2 regions of the Mesorhizobium sp. M0292 genome follow, and region 1 is predicted to be linked to the other one. Evidence: predicted binding sites of a transcription regulator. Region 1 holds the regulator's gene; the other holds the start of a gene.
What was found. Region 1 encodes PhoB, which activates phosphate uptake and scavenging genes when phosphate is short. Its sites were predicted from a motif close to TGTCATNNANCTGTCAT; they were not measured.
Positions count from the first base shown of each region.

Region 2: a site for PhoB is predicted at 2,555-2,571, ahead of NKI96_RS18775 (LTA synthase family protein). Genes of this name have one in related genera too.

Region 1 is NZ_JAMYSB010000010.1:226-5,392, reverse strand. Features, by position in the region: gene pstA (phosphate ABC transporter permease PstA) at 1-374, shown strand, start outside; gene pstB (phosphate ABC transporter ATP-binding protein PstB) at 392-1,216, shown strand; gene phoU (phosphate signaling complex protein PhoU) at 1,259-1,963, shown strand; gene phoB (phosphate regulon transcriptional regulator PhoB) at 1,980-2,669, shown strand; gene NKI96_RS16855 (ROK family protein) at 2,700-3,935, opposite strand; gene xylF (D-xylose ABC transporter substrate-binding protein) at 4,203-5,167, shown strand, end outside.
Region 2 is NZ_JAMYSB010000011.1:134,377-139,543, reverse strand. Features, by position in the region: gene rpsF (30S ribosomal protein S6) at 1-264, opposite strand, end outside; gene NKI96_RS18775 (LTA synthase family protein) at 576-2,534, opposite strand; gene fabD (ACP S-malonyltransferase) at 2,782-3,729, shown strand; gene fabG (3-oxoacyl-[acyl-carrier-protein] reductase) at 3,790-4,527, shown strand; gene NKI96_RS18760 (acyl carrier protein) at 4,749-4,985, shown strand; gene fabF (beta-ketoacyl-ACP synthase II) at 5,020-5,167, shown strand, end outside.

The DNA of each region.
Region 1 (5,167 bases):
TCGCCGCGGTGCCGCCGTCGATCCGCTCGGCGGCACTCGGCCTCGGCGCCTCCAAGATGCAGATGGTGTTCCACCACATCCTGCCGCTTGCCGCCCCAGGCATCCTTACCGGCACCATCATCGGCCTGGCGCGTGCGCTCGGCGAGACAGCACCGCTGCTCTTGATCGGCATGGTCGCTTTCGTCGCCGATTATCCGGCGACGCCTTTCGATCCGGCGACCGCGCTGCCGGTGCAGATCTATATGTGGGCAAACGAGGCTGAGCGCGCTTTTGTCGAGCGCATGTCCGGCGCCATCATCATCCTGCTCGTCTTCCTCATGGCCATGAACATCACCGCGATCGTGCTCCGGCGCCGGTTCGAGCGGCGCTGGTAGAAAAAAGGCAATTTGGTATGAACATCATGACCGAACAGTCCCTTGAGAATGCAGTGGGCGACAAAATGAACGCCAAGTCGAACGAAGTCATCAAGATGCGCGGCGACAAGGTCGGCGTCTTCTACGGCGAGAAGCAGGCGTTGTTCGACGTCAATCTCGACGTCCGACAGAACCAGGTGACGGCGCTGATCGGCCCGTCCGGCTGCGGCAAGTCGACCTTCCTGCGCTGCCTCAACCGCATGAACGACACCATCGATTCGGCGCGGGTGACCGGCAAGATCACGCTCGATGAAGACGACATCTACGACAAGAACATCGATGTCGTCGAACTGCGCGCCCGCGTCGGCATGGTGTTCCAGAAACCCAACCCGTTCCCGAAGTCGATCTACGAGAACGTCGCCTACGGCCCGCGCATCCATGGGCTGGCCAAGCGCAAGTCCGACATGGACCAGATCGTCGAGCAGAGCCTTAAGAAGGCTGCGATCTGGAACGAGGTCAAGGACCGCCTGCAGGAGCCCGGCACCGGCCTGTCCGGCGGCCAGCAGCAGCGCCTGTGCATCGCGCGCGCCATCGCCGTGTCGCCGGAGGTGATCCTGATGGACGAGCCCTGCTCGGCGCTCGATCCGATCGCCACCGCCCGTGTCGAGGAGCTGATCGACGAACTGCGCCAGAACTACACGATCGTCATCGTCACCCACTCGATGCAGCAGGCGGCGCGCGTGTCGCAGCGTACAGCGATGTTCCATCTCGGCTATCTCGTCGAGGAGGGCGCCACCGACAAGATGTTCACCAACCCCGACGACAAGCGCACCCAAGACTACATTACCGGCCGCTTCGGCTGAGCCGTCCGGCGGGGTGAATTTTCAGGCACGAGGACCAAGATCATGGGTGAACATACCGTCGCCTCCTTCGATGAAGAGCTCGGGCAGATCAGCAAGCTGATCCGCGACATGGGCGATCTGGCCGGCTCGATGGTCAGCGGCTCGACCAGGGCGCTGCTCAATTCGGACAATGCGCTGGCACAGCGTGTCGTTTCCGACGACGCCATCATGGATGCGCGCCAGCGCGAACTGGACGACCGCGCCATCACGCTGATCGCCAAGCGCCAGCCGATGGCCAACGATCTGCGCGCCGTGGTCGGCTCGATCCGCATGGCCGGCGACCTCGAGCGCATCGGCGATCTCGCCAAGAACATCGCCAAACGCGTCGGCACCGTGGGCTTGAGCGTCACGCCGCGCGACCTCTCGCACTCCATCGATGCCATGGCGCAACTGGTGCTGATCCAGGTGCAAGGCGTCGTCGAGGAATATGCCGCCACCGATGCGGCAGCGCTTGCAAAACTCAGGAATGACGACGAGCGCATCGACGTCAAATACACGTCCGTGTTTCGTGAGCTCTTGACCTACATGATGGAAGACCCTCGCAACATCACCGCCTGCACGCATCTCTTGTTCTGCGCCAAGAATCTTGAGCGCATCGGCGATCATGTCACCAACATCGCCGAAAATGCGTATTATGTGCTGACCGGCCAGCAATTGCCCGCCAATCGTCCGAAGCAGGACGAGACGGCGATGGCCACGCCGGCCTGATGAGGGTGAACTGCCTATGATCGCGCCACGCATCATGGTCGTGGAGGACGAGGAGCCGCTAGGCGTGCTCCTCCGCTACAACCTCGAATCCGAAGGCTATCAAGTCGAGGTGGTGACACGCGGCGACGAGGCCGAGATCCGCCTGCAGGAAAACGTGCCCGATCTCCTGGTGCTCGACTGGATGGTGCCCGCTGTTTCCGGCATCGAGCTCTGCCGGCGGCTTAGAGTGCGGCCCGAAACCGAGCGGCTGCCGATCATCATGCTGACCGCGCGCGGTGAGGAAAGCGATCGCGTGCGCGGCCTGTCCACCGGCGCCGACGACTATCTGGTCAAGCCATTCTCGACGCCGGAGTTCATGGCGCGCGTGAAGGCGCTGCTGCGCCGGGCCAAGCCGGAAGTGCTGTCCAGCGTGCTCAAGGTCGGCGACATCGTGCTCGACCGCGAGTCGCACCGTGTCTACCGCAAGAAGAGCGAGATCAGGCTCGGACCGACCGAGTTCCGGCTGCTCGAATTCATGATGCGCCATCCCGGCCGCGTGTTCTCGCGCAGCCAACTGCTCGACAATGTCTGGGGCGAGACGATCTATATAGACGAGCGAACCGTCGACGTGCATGTCGGGCGGCTGCGCAAGGCCGTCAACAACGGCCGCATGCCGGATGTCATCCGTACCATTCGCGGCGCCGGCTACGCGATCAGGGAAGACTAGGATCCTGCGCGTCGCGCCGTTGCCGGCCATTCACGCGACATGCTTGCCGGATTTGGGCTGAATACCCGGCGCAAAAATCTCCTGGTCGACGAAGCCGAGCGCGCGCGTGGCACAGCCTTCGCGGATCAGCGGCAGCTCGTTGGGCTCGGTGTCGAAGGAGATCGACTTCGAGTGCTGGCCGCCGGCGGTCTGGGCGATCGCTTCGCGCAATGCCGGTTCGATCAGGTCGAACGCGGCGGCGCTGACGCCGACCATGGCGACGGGGGCCGGGTCGATCAGCGCAAACAGGCTGCCGAGGCCGAAGCCGAGCGCCTCACCGGCCCTGCGATAGGCTTCGCGCTCCGGTCCGTCCGTCTCTCGCGCACGAGCGGCCAGCGCCCGCATATCAGCGTCGCCGATATCGACCGGCTCGGCATCCTCGCCCATCATTTTGGCGCTGCGCCAGATGGCGTAGTTTCCGGCATAGGCTTCCACGCAGCCGCGCCGCCCGCAGCGGCAGAGCGCGCCGCCCGGACGGTGGATCATGTGGCCGAACTCGCCGCCCGAGGAATGGGTGCCGGTGAACAGTTCGCCTTTCAGCACCAGCCCCATGCCGATGCCGTGCGACAAGAGGATCGCGATGAAATTGTCGCGGTAGCGCTCGGGCTGGCGCCATTGCAGGGCCACCGCCATCATATTGCAGTCGTTCTCCATGGTGGCAGGAATGCCGAATTCCGCTTCCAACATGTCGGCGAAGGCAATGTCGGTCAGTGGCGTGATTGGCGACCACAGCATGGCCCGCGCCTGCGAATCGGTGATGCCCTGGATGCCCATGGCAATGCGGGCGATGCTCTGGACATCGAGGTCCGGGTCCGCGAGACGCCGCCCGACGATTGCTACGCATTCGCCGATCAGCTCGTCGCGCGGCATGGTCAGCGTGTCGAGCCGGCGCTGTTCTTCCGCGACCACCTGGCCGGCATAGTCGATGACGGTGACGGAGAGGAAGTTCAGCGACAGCACCACGGTCATGACCGCCGCCGCTTCCGGGTTGAGGCCAAGGCCGACCTGCGGCCGGCCGCGTTTCAGCGAGCCGGTCTCGCCAGGCTTGCCTTCAATCAGGATGCCTTCTTGAATTAGATCAGACGAGATTGCCGATATCGTCGAATGGCTGAGGCCGGTGGTCGCCGCAATCTCGGTCCGCGACGGCTGGCCGGCCCGGCGCACGGCCGAAATCACCATCGCACGGTTGCGACGGCGCAGATCGTCGTGGCGGATCCCAACCGACATTTGTTTTCCTCCCGGCCTCCTCGCGCCTCATGATAGTGAAGGCGTTCGACGGCACCAGCCAAATATTGGCAGACGCCGGCAGCCCTGTCATTGTTTATTGCGGAGCTCGAAAAAATTCGGCAACGCCATCAGAATCCATCAGAATCGATGTTGACAGTGCCTTATCATTGAACCAGTATTTTTTCGAGGCTCGAAAAAATGGAGCCTCTGTGTGCCGGCCCTCGGGCCAGTTTTGTCGCGCCGCGCGCGGCGCAGGGAGGGTTTATCATGAACAGATTTGCAGCCGCCATGCTGGCGGGCGCCGCCATGTCGCTGACGCTGGTCTCGGTCGCGCAGGCGAAGGACAAGGTCATCGGCGTCTCCTGGTCGAACTTCCAGGAAGAGCGCTGGAAGACGGACGAGGCGGCGATGAAGACGGCGATCGAAGCCGCCGGCGACAAGTACATTTCCGCCGACGCGCAGTCCAATCCCGGCAAGCAGCTGACCGACGTCGAAAGCCTGATCTCACAAGGCGCCAACGCGCTGATCGTCCTGGCGCAGGACGCGTCGGCCATCGGCCCGGCGGTGCAGAAGGCGCTGGACGAAGGCATTCCGGTCGTCGGCTATGACCGCCTGATCGAGAACAAGGACGTCTTCTACCTGACCTTCGACAACAAAGAAGTCGGCCGCATGCAGGCCCGCGAAGTGTTCAAGGCGAAGCCCGAGGGCAACTATGTCTTTATCAAGGGCTCTGGCTCGGATCCGAATGCCGATTTCCTGTTCTCGGGCTCGATGGAAGTGCTCAAGGAAGCCATCGACTCGGGCAAGATCAAGAATGTCGGCGAGGCCTATACCGATGGCTGGCTGCCGGCCAATGCCCAGAAGAACATGGAACAGTTCCTGACCGCCAATGACAACAAGGTCGATGCCGTGGTTGCGGCCAATGACGGCACAGCCGGCGGCGTTGTCGCCGCGCTGACGGCGCAGGGCCTTGCCGGAACGGTTCCGGTCTCGGGCCAGGACGGCGACCATGCCGCTCTGAACCGCATCGCGCTCGGCACGCAGACGGTGTCGGTGTGGAAGGACGCGCGCGAACTCGGCAAGAACGCCGCCGAGATCGCCTCGCAGCTTGCCGATGGCAAGAAGACCGGCGACATTGCCGGCGCCAAGGACTTCACCACGCCTGGCGGCAACACCGTCAAGTCGCTGTTCCTGACCCCCGTCGCGATCACCAAGGACAACCTCAACGTCGT
Region 2 (5,167 bases), on a different contig from region 1:
GAAACGCAGCACGTCCTCGGACAGGCCCATCTGGCGCTCCATCTCGTTGAGCGCTGCCGGCGGGCAGTTGAGGTCCATAAGCGTGTAGTAAGCCTTCCGGTTCTTGTTGACCCGGTAGGTGAGGGACTTCAGTCCCCAGTTCTCGACCCGGCCGACGGACCCGCCATTTGCGGAGATGACGCCCTTGTACTGTTCGACAAGCGCATCGACCTGCTGCTGCGAGAGGTCCTGCCGGGCAAGGAACACATGTTCGTATAGAGCCATAGTGGTTCAGTGCCTTTCTTCGTTTCTCTCCCGGATCCTCGCGGCAAAAGCCTCTGCAACTTCTCTGACCCGCTGGTCCCGAGGGGGCGAGGAAGAAAGGAGCATTTCGAGACGGTCGAGAGCGGAGACACGGGAGGCGGAAGCGCTTCTGGCTTCACACGAAGGTTTTGGGTAAAACCTCCGGCCCTCCGTTCAGCCCCCAGCAAGGACCGGCAGATTGCGGGCGTCTATATAGCAATTTGGCTGGAAGGCAAGGGTAACGCATGCTCCGGACAGCGTCCTGGCGTCGCAGGGTTGGAAAAGACCAGGCATCAACTCGTATGCGGGGTACGACCGTTGATCGTTTCGGGGAAGAAGTCCGGAGCCGCCTTACGCTTGCCGAACATCATATCGTATTGCAGCAGGCGGAAATCGTTGATCGCCGGATCGATGTCCTTCTGCCGCGCCCAGTCCGCCGTGGCCTCACCTGACGGTGTCAGAAGCAGATTGCGATCCACGACGCGATAGCGTTCGCGCAGCGCGCCCAGGAAGCCGGTATAGTAGGGGTGCGTGATCCCGGCCGTGGTAAGGATATGGTAGGGCAGGAAGGCCGGGCTCACCGCGCCCATATCCTGCGCCGGACCGGTGCGGTTAGACCAGATGACCAGCGGCGTCTGATGATGCTCCAGTGCCGCCTCCGGCGTCGGTTCCTTGCGCGGCGCGACATTGTCCTTCAGGTAACCGGTTTCGACATAGACGGGGCCGAGCGGCGGCAGATGGTCGCCGAAGAAGGCGATGACCGTCGGCCGCTCGCGCTTCTTCGCCCATTCGATCAATCGTTCGAGGCCACGGTCGGCATCGGCGGAGCCTTCGGCGTAGCTGAGCAGCGATTCCCGCGCCCATGTGCTGATCGGCGCCGCGACCTTGTGGGTCGGATTGTAATAGCGGTACGGCTCGTAGGGACCGTGGTTCTGCAGGCTGACGGCGAAGAAGAACACCGGCCGCTCGCTGGCGTCGGCCTCTGCGATGATCTCGTCGGTCATCGAGGCATCGGAAGCCAGCGGCCCGCGCTTTTCCAGTGGCGGCAGCGTCTCTTCCGAGCGGAAATCGTTGAAGCCGAAATCGGCATAGACGGCGCCCCTGTTCCAGAACCAGTTGGTGCCCGGATGGATGGCGCGCGCCCGGTATCCCTCGCTTTTCAGGAAGGTCGCCAGCGACGGCGTCGGCGTGCGCACATATTGCTGATAGGGGATCGAGCCCGCCGGCAGGAAGGCATTGGAAAAGCCGGTCAGCGCCTCGAATTCGATGTTGGCGGTCATGCCGCCGAATTCCGGCGAGAACATATAGCCGGAACGCAGCGCCCGCACATTGGGGATCGGGTCAGGCGTGATTGTGACGCCGGGCAGCTTGGTCGGATCCCAGAAAGATTCGCTCATCACCACGATGATGTCGGGTTTCTCATCCGGTACCGAGGCCGCCACATCAGGCCTGTCGATCGCGTCGATCGCCTTGTCGGAATAGCCCGCCGGCGCCGAGACATGCGCCATCGGCACGTTGAGCGCGAAGGCCAGCGCAAACCCGTTGGAGGCGTAGTTCTCCTTCTGGTCCCACATGATCGGGATGATCTGCAGCCGGTCGCGGGTCCACGAGAAGGTGGCGTAGTCCATGATCGAGACGAAGAAGGCGAGCAGCGGCACTGCCAGCGTCAGCCGCGCCAGCCGCCCTTTGCGGCTGAGGATCGGAACCTTGCGGCGCCACAACCGCCAGCCATAGATCAGCAGCGACAGGCCGGCGACGATGCCGACCGCCATGGCGAGCGCCGTCCAGGGCCGCTCGCGCACCAGGAGCGGCATCAGTGCCATGATCTGGCGCGAATAAAGAAAATCGGTTGGGTAGAGCGGATCGCCGAGATAATGCGACTTCTGATGCCCGACAAAGGCCAGCGCCAGCGTCAGCGGCGCCACGATCATCAGGCTCTGGTGACTGCGGCCAAGCACGGCGTCCAGTCCCATCAGCACCAATGCAAAGACAATGATGGTGGTCCAGCCCGGCTTGAATGGCTGCAGGAAGAAGTCGACTGTGCCGAAGAAGTCGCCGCGCACGATCCATTCGATGGCGAACACCAGGATGGCGGAGGCAAGCAGCGTGACCAGACCGTAGCGGATGACCGGCCATCTGCGCCCCGGCAGGTAGCCGGTGGACGGATCGTCTTCCAAGAACTGTGGCGCTGGTACGGCCGCGCCCTTCCTGATCCTAGCCACGTCTCTTCCCCCGGCCCAAGCAACGCGCATTTCCACTCGCGCCACCGTTCTGTCATAGAACTGTCATGCAAAAGCTAGCGCCTGTGGCGAAAATAAGAAGAGCCAGCAAACGATTCGTGAGCGGTTTTCATCAGGTGTGATCGGCAAAAAGCCTTTGGGAACAGGGACTCGAGGTCAGCTCCGGTTCAAGCGAGAGCCGAAATGCCGCCTCCGGGCTTGACTTGGCGGTCCGCCTTGCGTCACAGGCAGGAAAAATCAGCCGCTGGAGAGCGCCCAAATGGCCGTCGCATTCACCTTTCCGGGACAGGGCAGCCAGGCTGTCGGCATGGGGAAGGACCTCGCCGACGCCTTCCCCGAGGCACGCAGGGTGTTCGAGGAAGTCGATGATGCGCTGGGCGAAAAGCTGTCGAAACTGATCTGGGAAGGCCCGGAAGAGGCGCTGACCCTGACTGCCAATGCCCAGCCGGCGCTGATGGCGGTCTCGCTGGCGGCGATCCGCTCGCTGGAAGCGCGCGGCTTTTCGCTGAAGGACAAGGTTGCCTACGTTGCCGGTCATTCGCTCGGCGAATATTCCGCCCTTGCCGCGGCCGGTTTCGTTTCGATCGCCGATGCCGCCCGGCTGCTGCGCATCCGCGGCAACGCCATGCAGGCGGCGGTGCCGGCCGGCGAGGGCGCCATGGCGGCGATCATCGGACTGGAACAGCCCGACGTCGAAGCCGCTTGCACCGAGGCCGCAACGGGATCCGGCAAGGTCTGCCAGATCGCCAACGACAATGGCGGCGGCCAGCTGGTGATCTCCGGCGCCAGGGCGGCGGTGGAACTCGCCGCGAAACTGTGCACCGAAAAGGGCGCCAAGCGGGCGCTGATGCTGCAGGTCTCCGCACCCTTCCATTCGGCGCTGATGGCGCCGGCGGCCGATGTCATGCGCGAGGCGCTGGCCGGCGTGACCAAGAATGCACCGGTCGTGCCCGTCGTCTCCAACGTCACTGTAGCCCCGACCAGCGACCCCGACGAGATCGCGCGCCGCCTGGTCGAGCAGATCACCGGGCGCGTGCGCTGGCGCGAAACGGTGGAGTGGTTCGGCGCCAATGGCGTCGCCACGCTCTATGAGATCGGCGCCGGCAAGGTGCTTTCCGGCCTGGCGCGGCGGATCAACCGCGACATCGCCACATCGGCCGTCGGCACGCCGGCCGAAGTCGAGGCGGCGCTGGCCGCGCTTGCATAATCCACTGGCGATTCAACCCCTCCCGTGGGAAGGGTGTTCTCTTAAGATCAGGAGACGAAAATGTTCGAACTGACCGGCCGCAAGGCGCTCGTCACCGGCGCATCGGGCGGCATTGGCGAGGCGATTGCCCGGGTGCTGCATGCGCAAGGCGCCATTGTCGGCCTGCACGGCACCCGCATCGAGAAACTGGAGACCCTGGCCGGCGAACTCGGCGACCGGGTAAAGCTGTTCCCGGCCAATCTTGCCGACCGTGACGAGGTCAAGGCGCTTGGCCAGAAGGCCGAAGCCGAACTCGAAGGCGTCGACATACTGGTCAACAATGCCGGCATCACCAAGGACGGCCTGTTCGTGCGCATGGCGGACGCGGATTGGGACAGCGTGCTGGAGGTGAACCTCACCGCCGTGTTCCGGCTGACCCGCGAGCTGACCCATCCGATGATGCGCCGCCGCCATGGCCGCATCATCAACATCACCTCGGTGGTCGGCGTCACCGGCAATCCTGGCCAGACCAATTATTGCGCCTCCAAGGCCGGCATGATCGGCTTTTCCAAGTCGCTGGCGCAGGAGATCGCCACCCGCAACATCACCGTCAACTGCGTCGCCCCGGGCTTTATCGAATCGGCCATGACCGACAAGCTCAACGACAAGCAGAAAGACGCGATAATGGCCGCGATCCCGACGCGCCGCATGGGCACGAGTGTTGAAGTGGCGTCGGCCGTCGCCTATCTCGCCTCCAACGAGGCAGCCTACGTCACCGGCCAGACCATCCATGTCAACGGTGGCATGGCCATGATCTGACAGGATATTGCCGGGTGATAAGAAGACATGGCCGGCTTGTGAAAAGAGACCATTTCGCCTTGGACCTCAGCCATTTTTCGTGTAATGCGGCCCGCAACCCGGCGGTTCGGGCAAAAACCGGTCCGGCATCGTTGCGTTTCCGGCAGGACCATCTTTCAGCTTGATTAGCGGCATTCTGCCCGCTAACGAAGACAGACAAACAAAAGACGAGGATGCCCCAAATGAGTGACACCGCAGAGCGCGTCAAGAAGATCGTCATCGAACATCTTGGCGTCGATGCCGACAAGGTGACGGAGCAGGCGAGCTTCATCGATGATCTGGGCGCGGACAGCCTCGACACGGTCGAACTCGTCATGGCCTTCGAAGAAGAGTTCGGCGTCGAGATTCCGGACGATGCGGCCGAGACCATCCTGACCGTCGGCGATGCCGTGAAGTACATCGACAAGGCTTCAGCCTGACACTATCCGCAGTCATCACCGGGGAGGACCTGCGATGAGGCGTGTCGTCGTCACGGGCCTTGGCCTGGTTTCGCCGTTCGGCATGGGCTTCGAGCACAGCTGGAAGGAACTTCTGACCGGCCGCAGCGCCGCCAAGCGCGTCACCGAGTTCGAAGTGGGAGATCTTGCCTGCAAGATCGCCC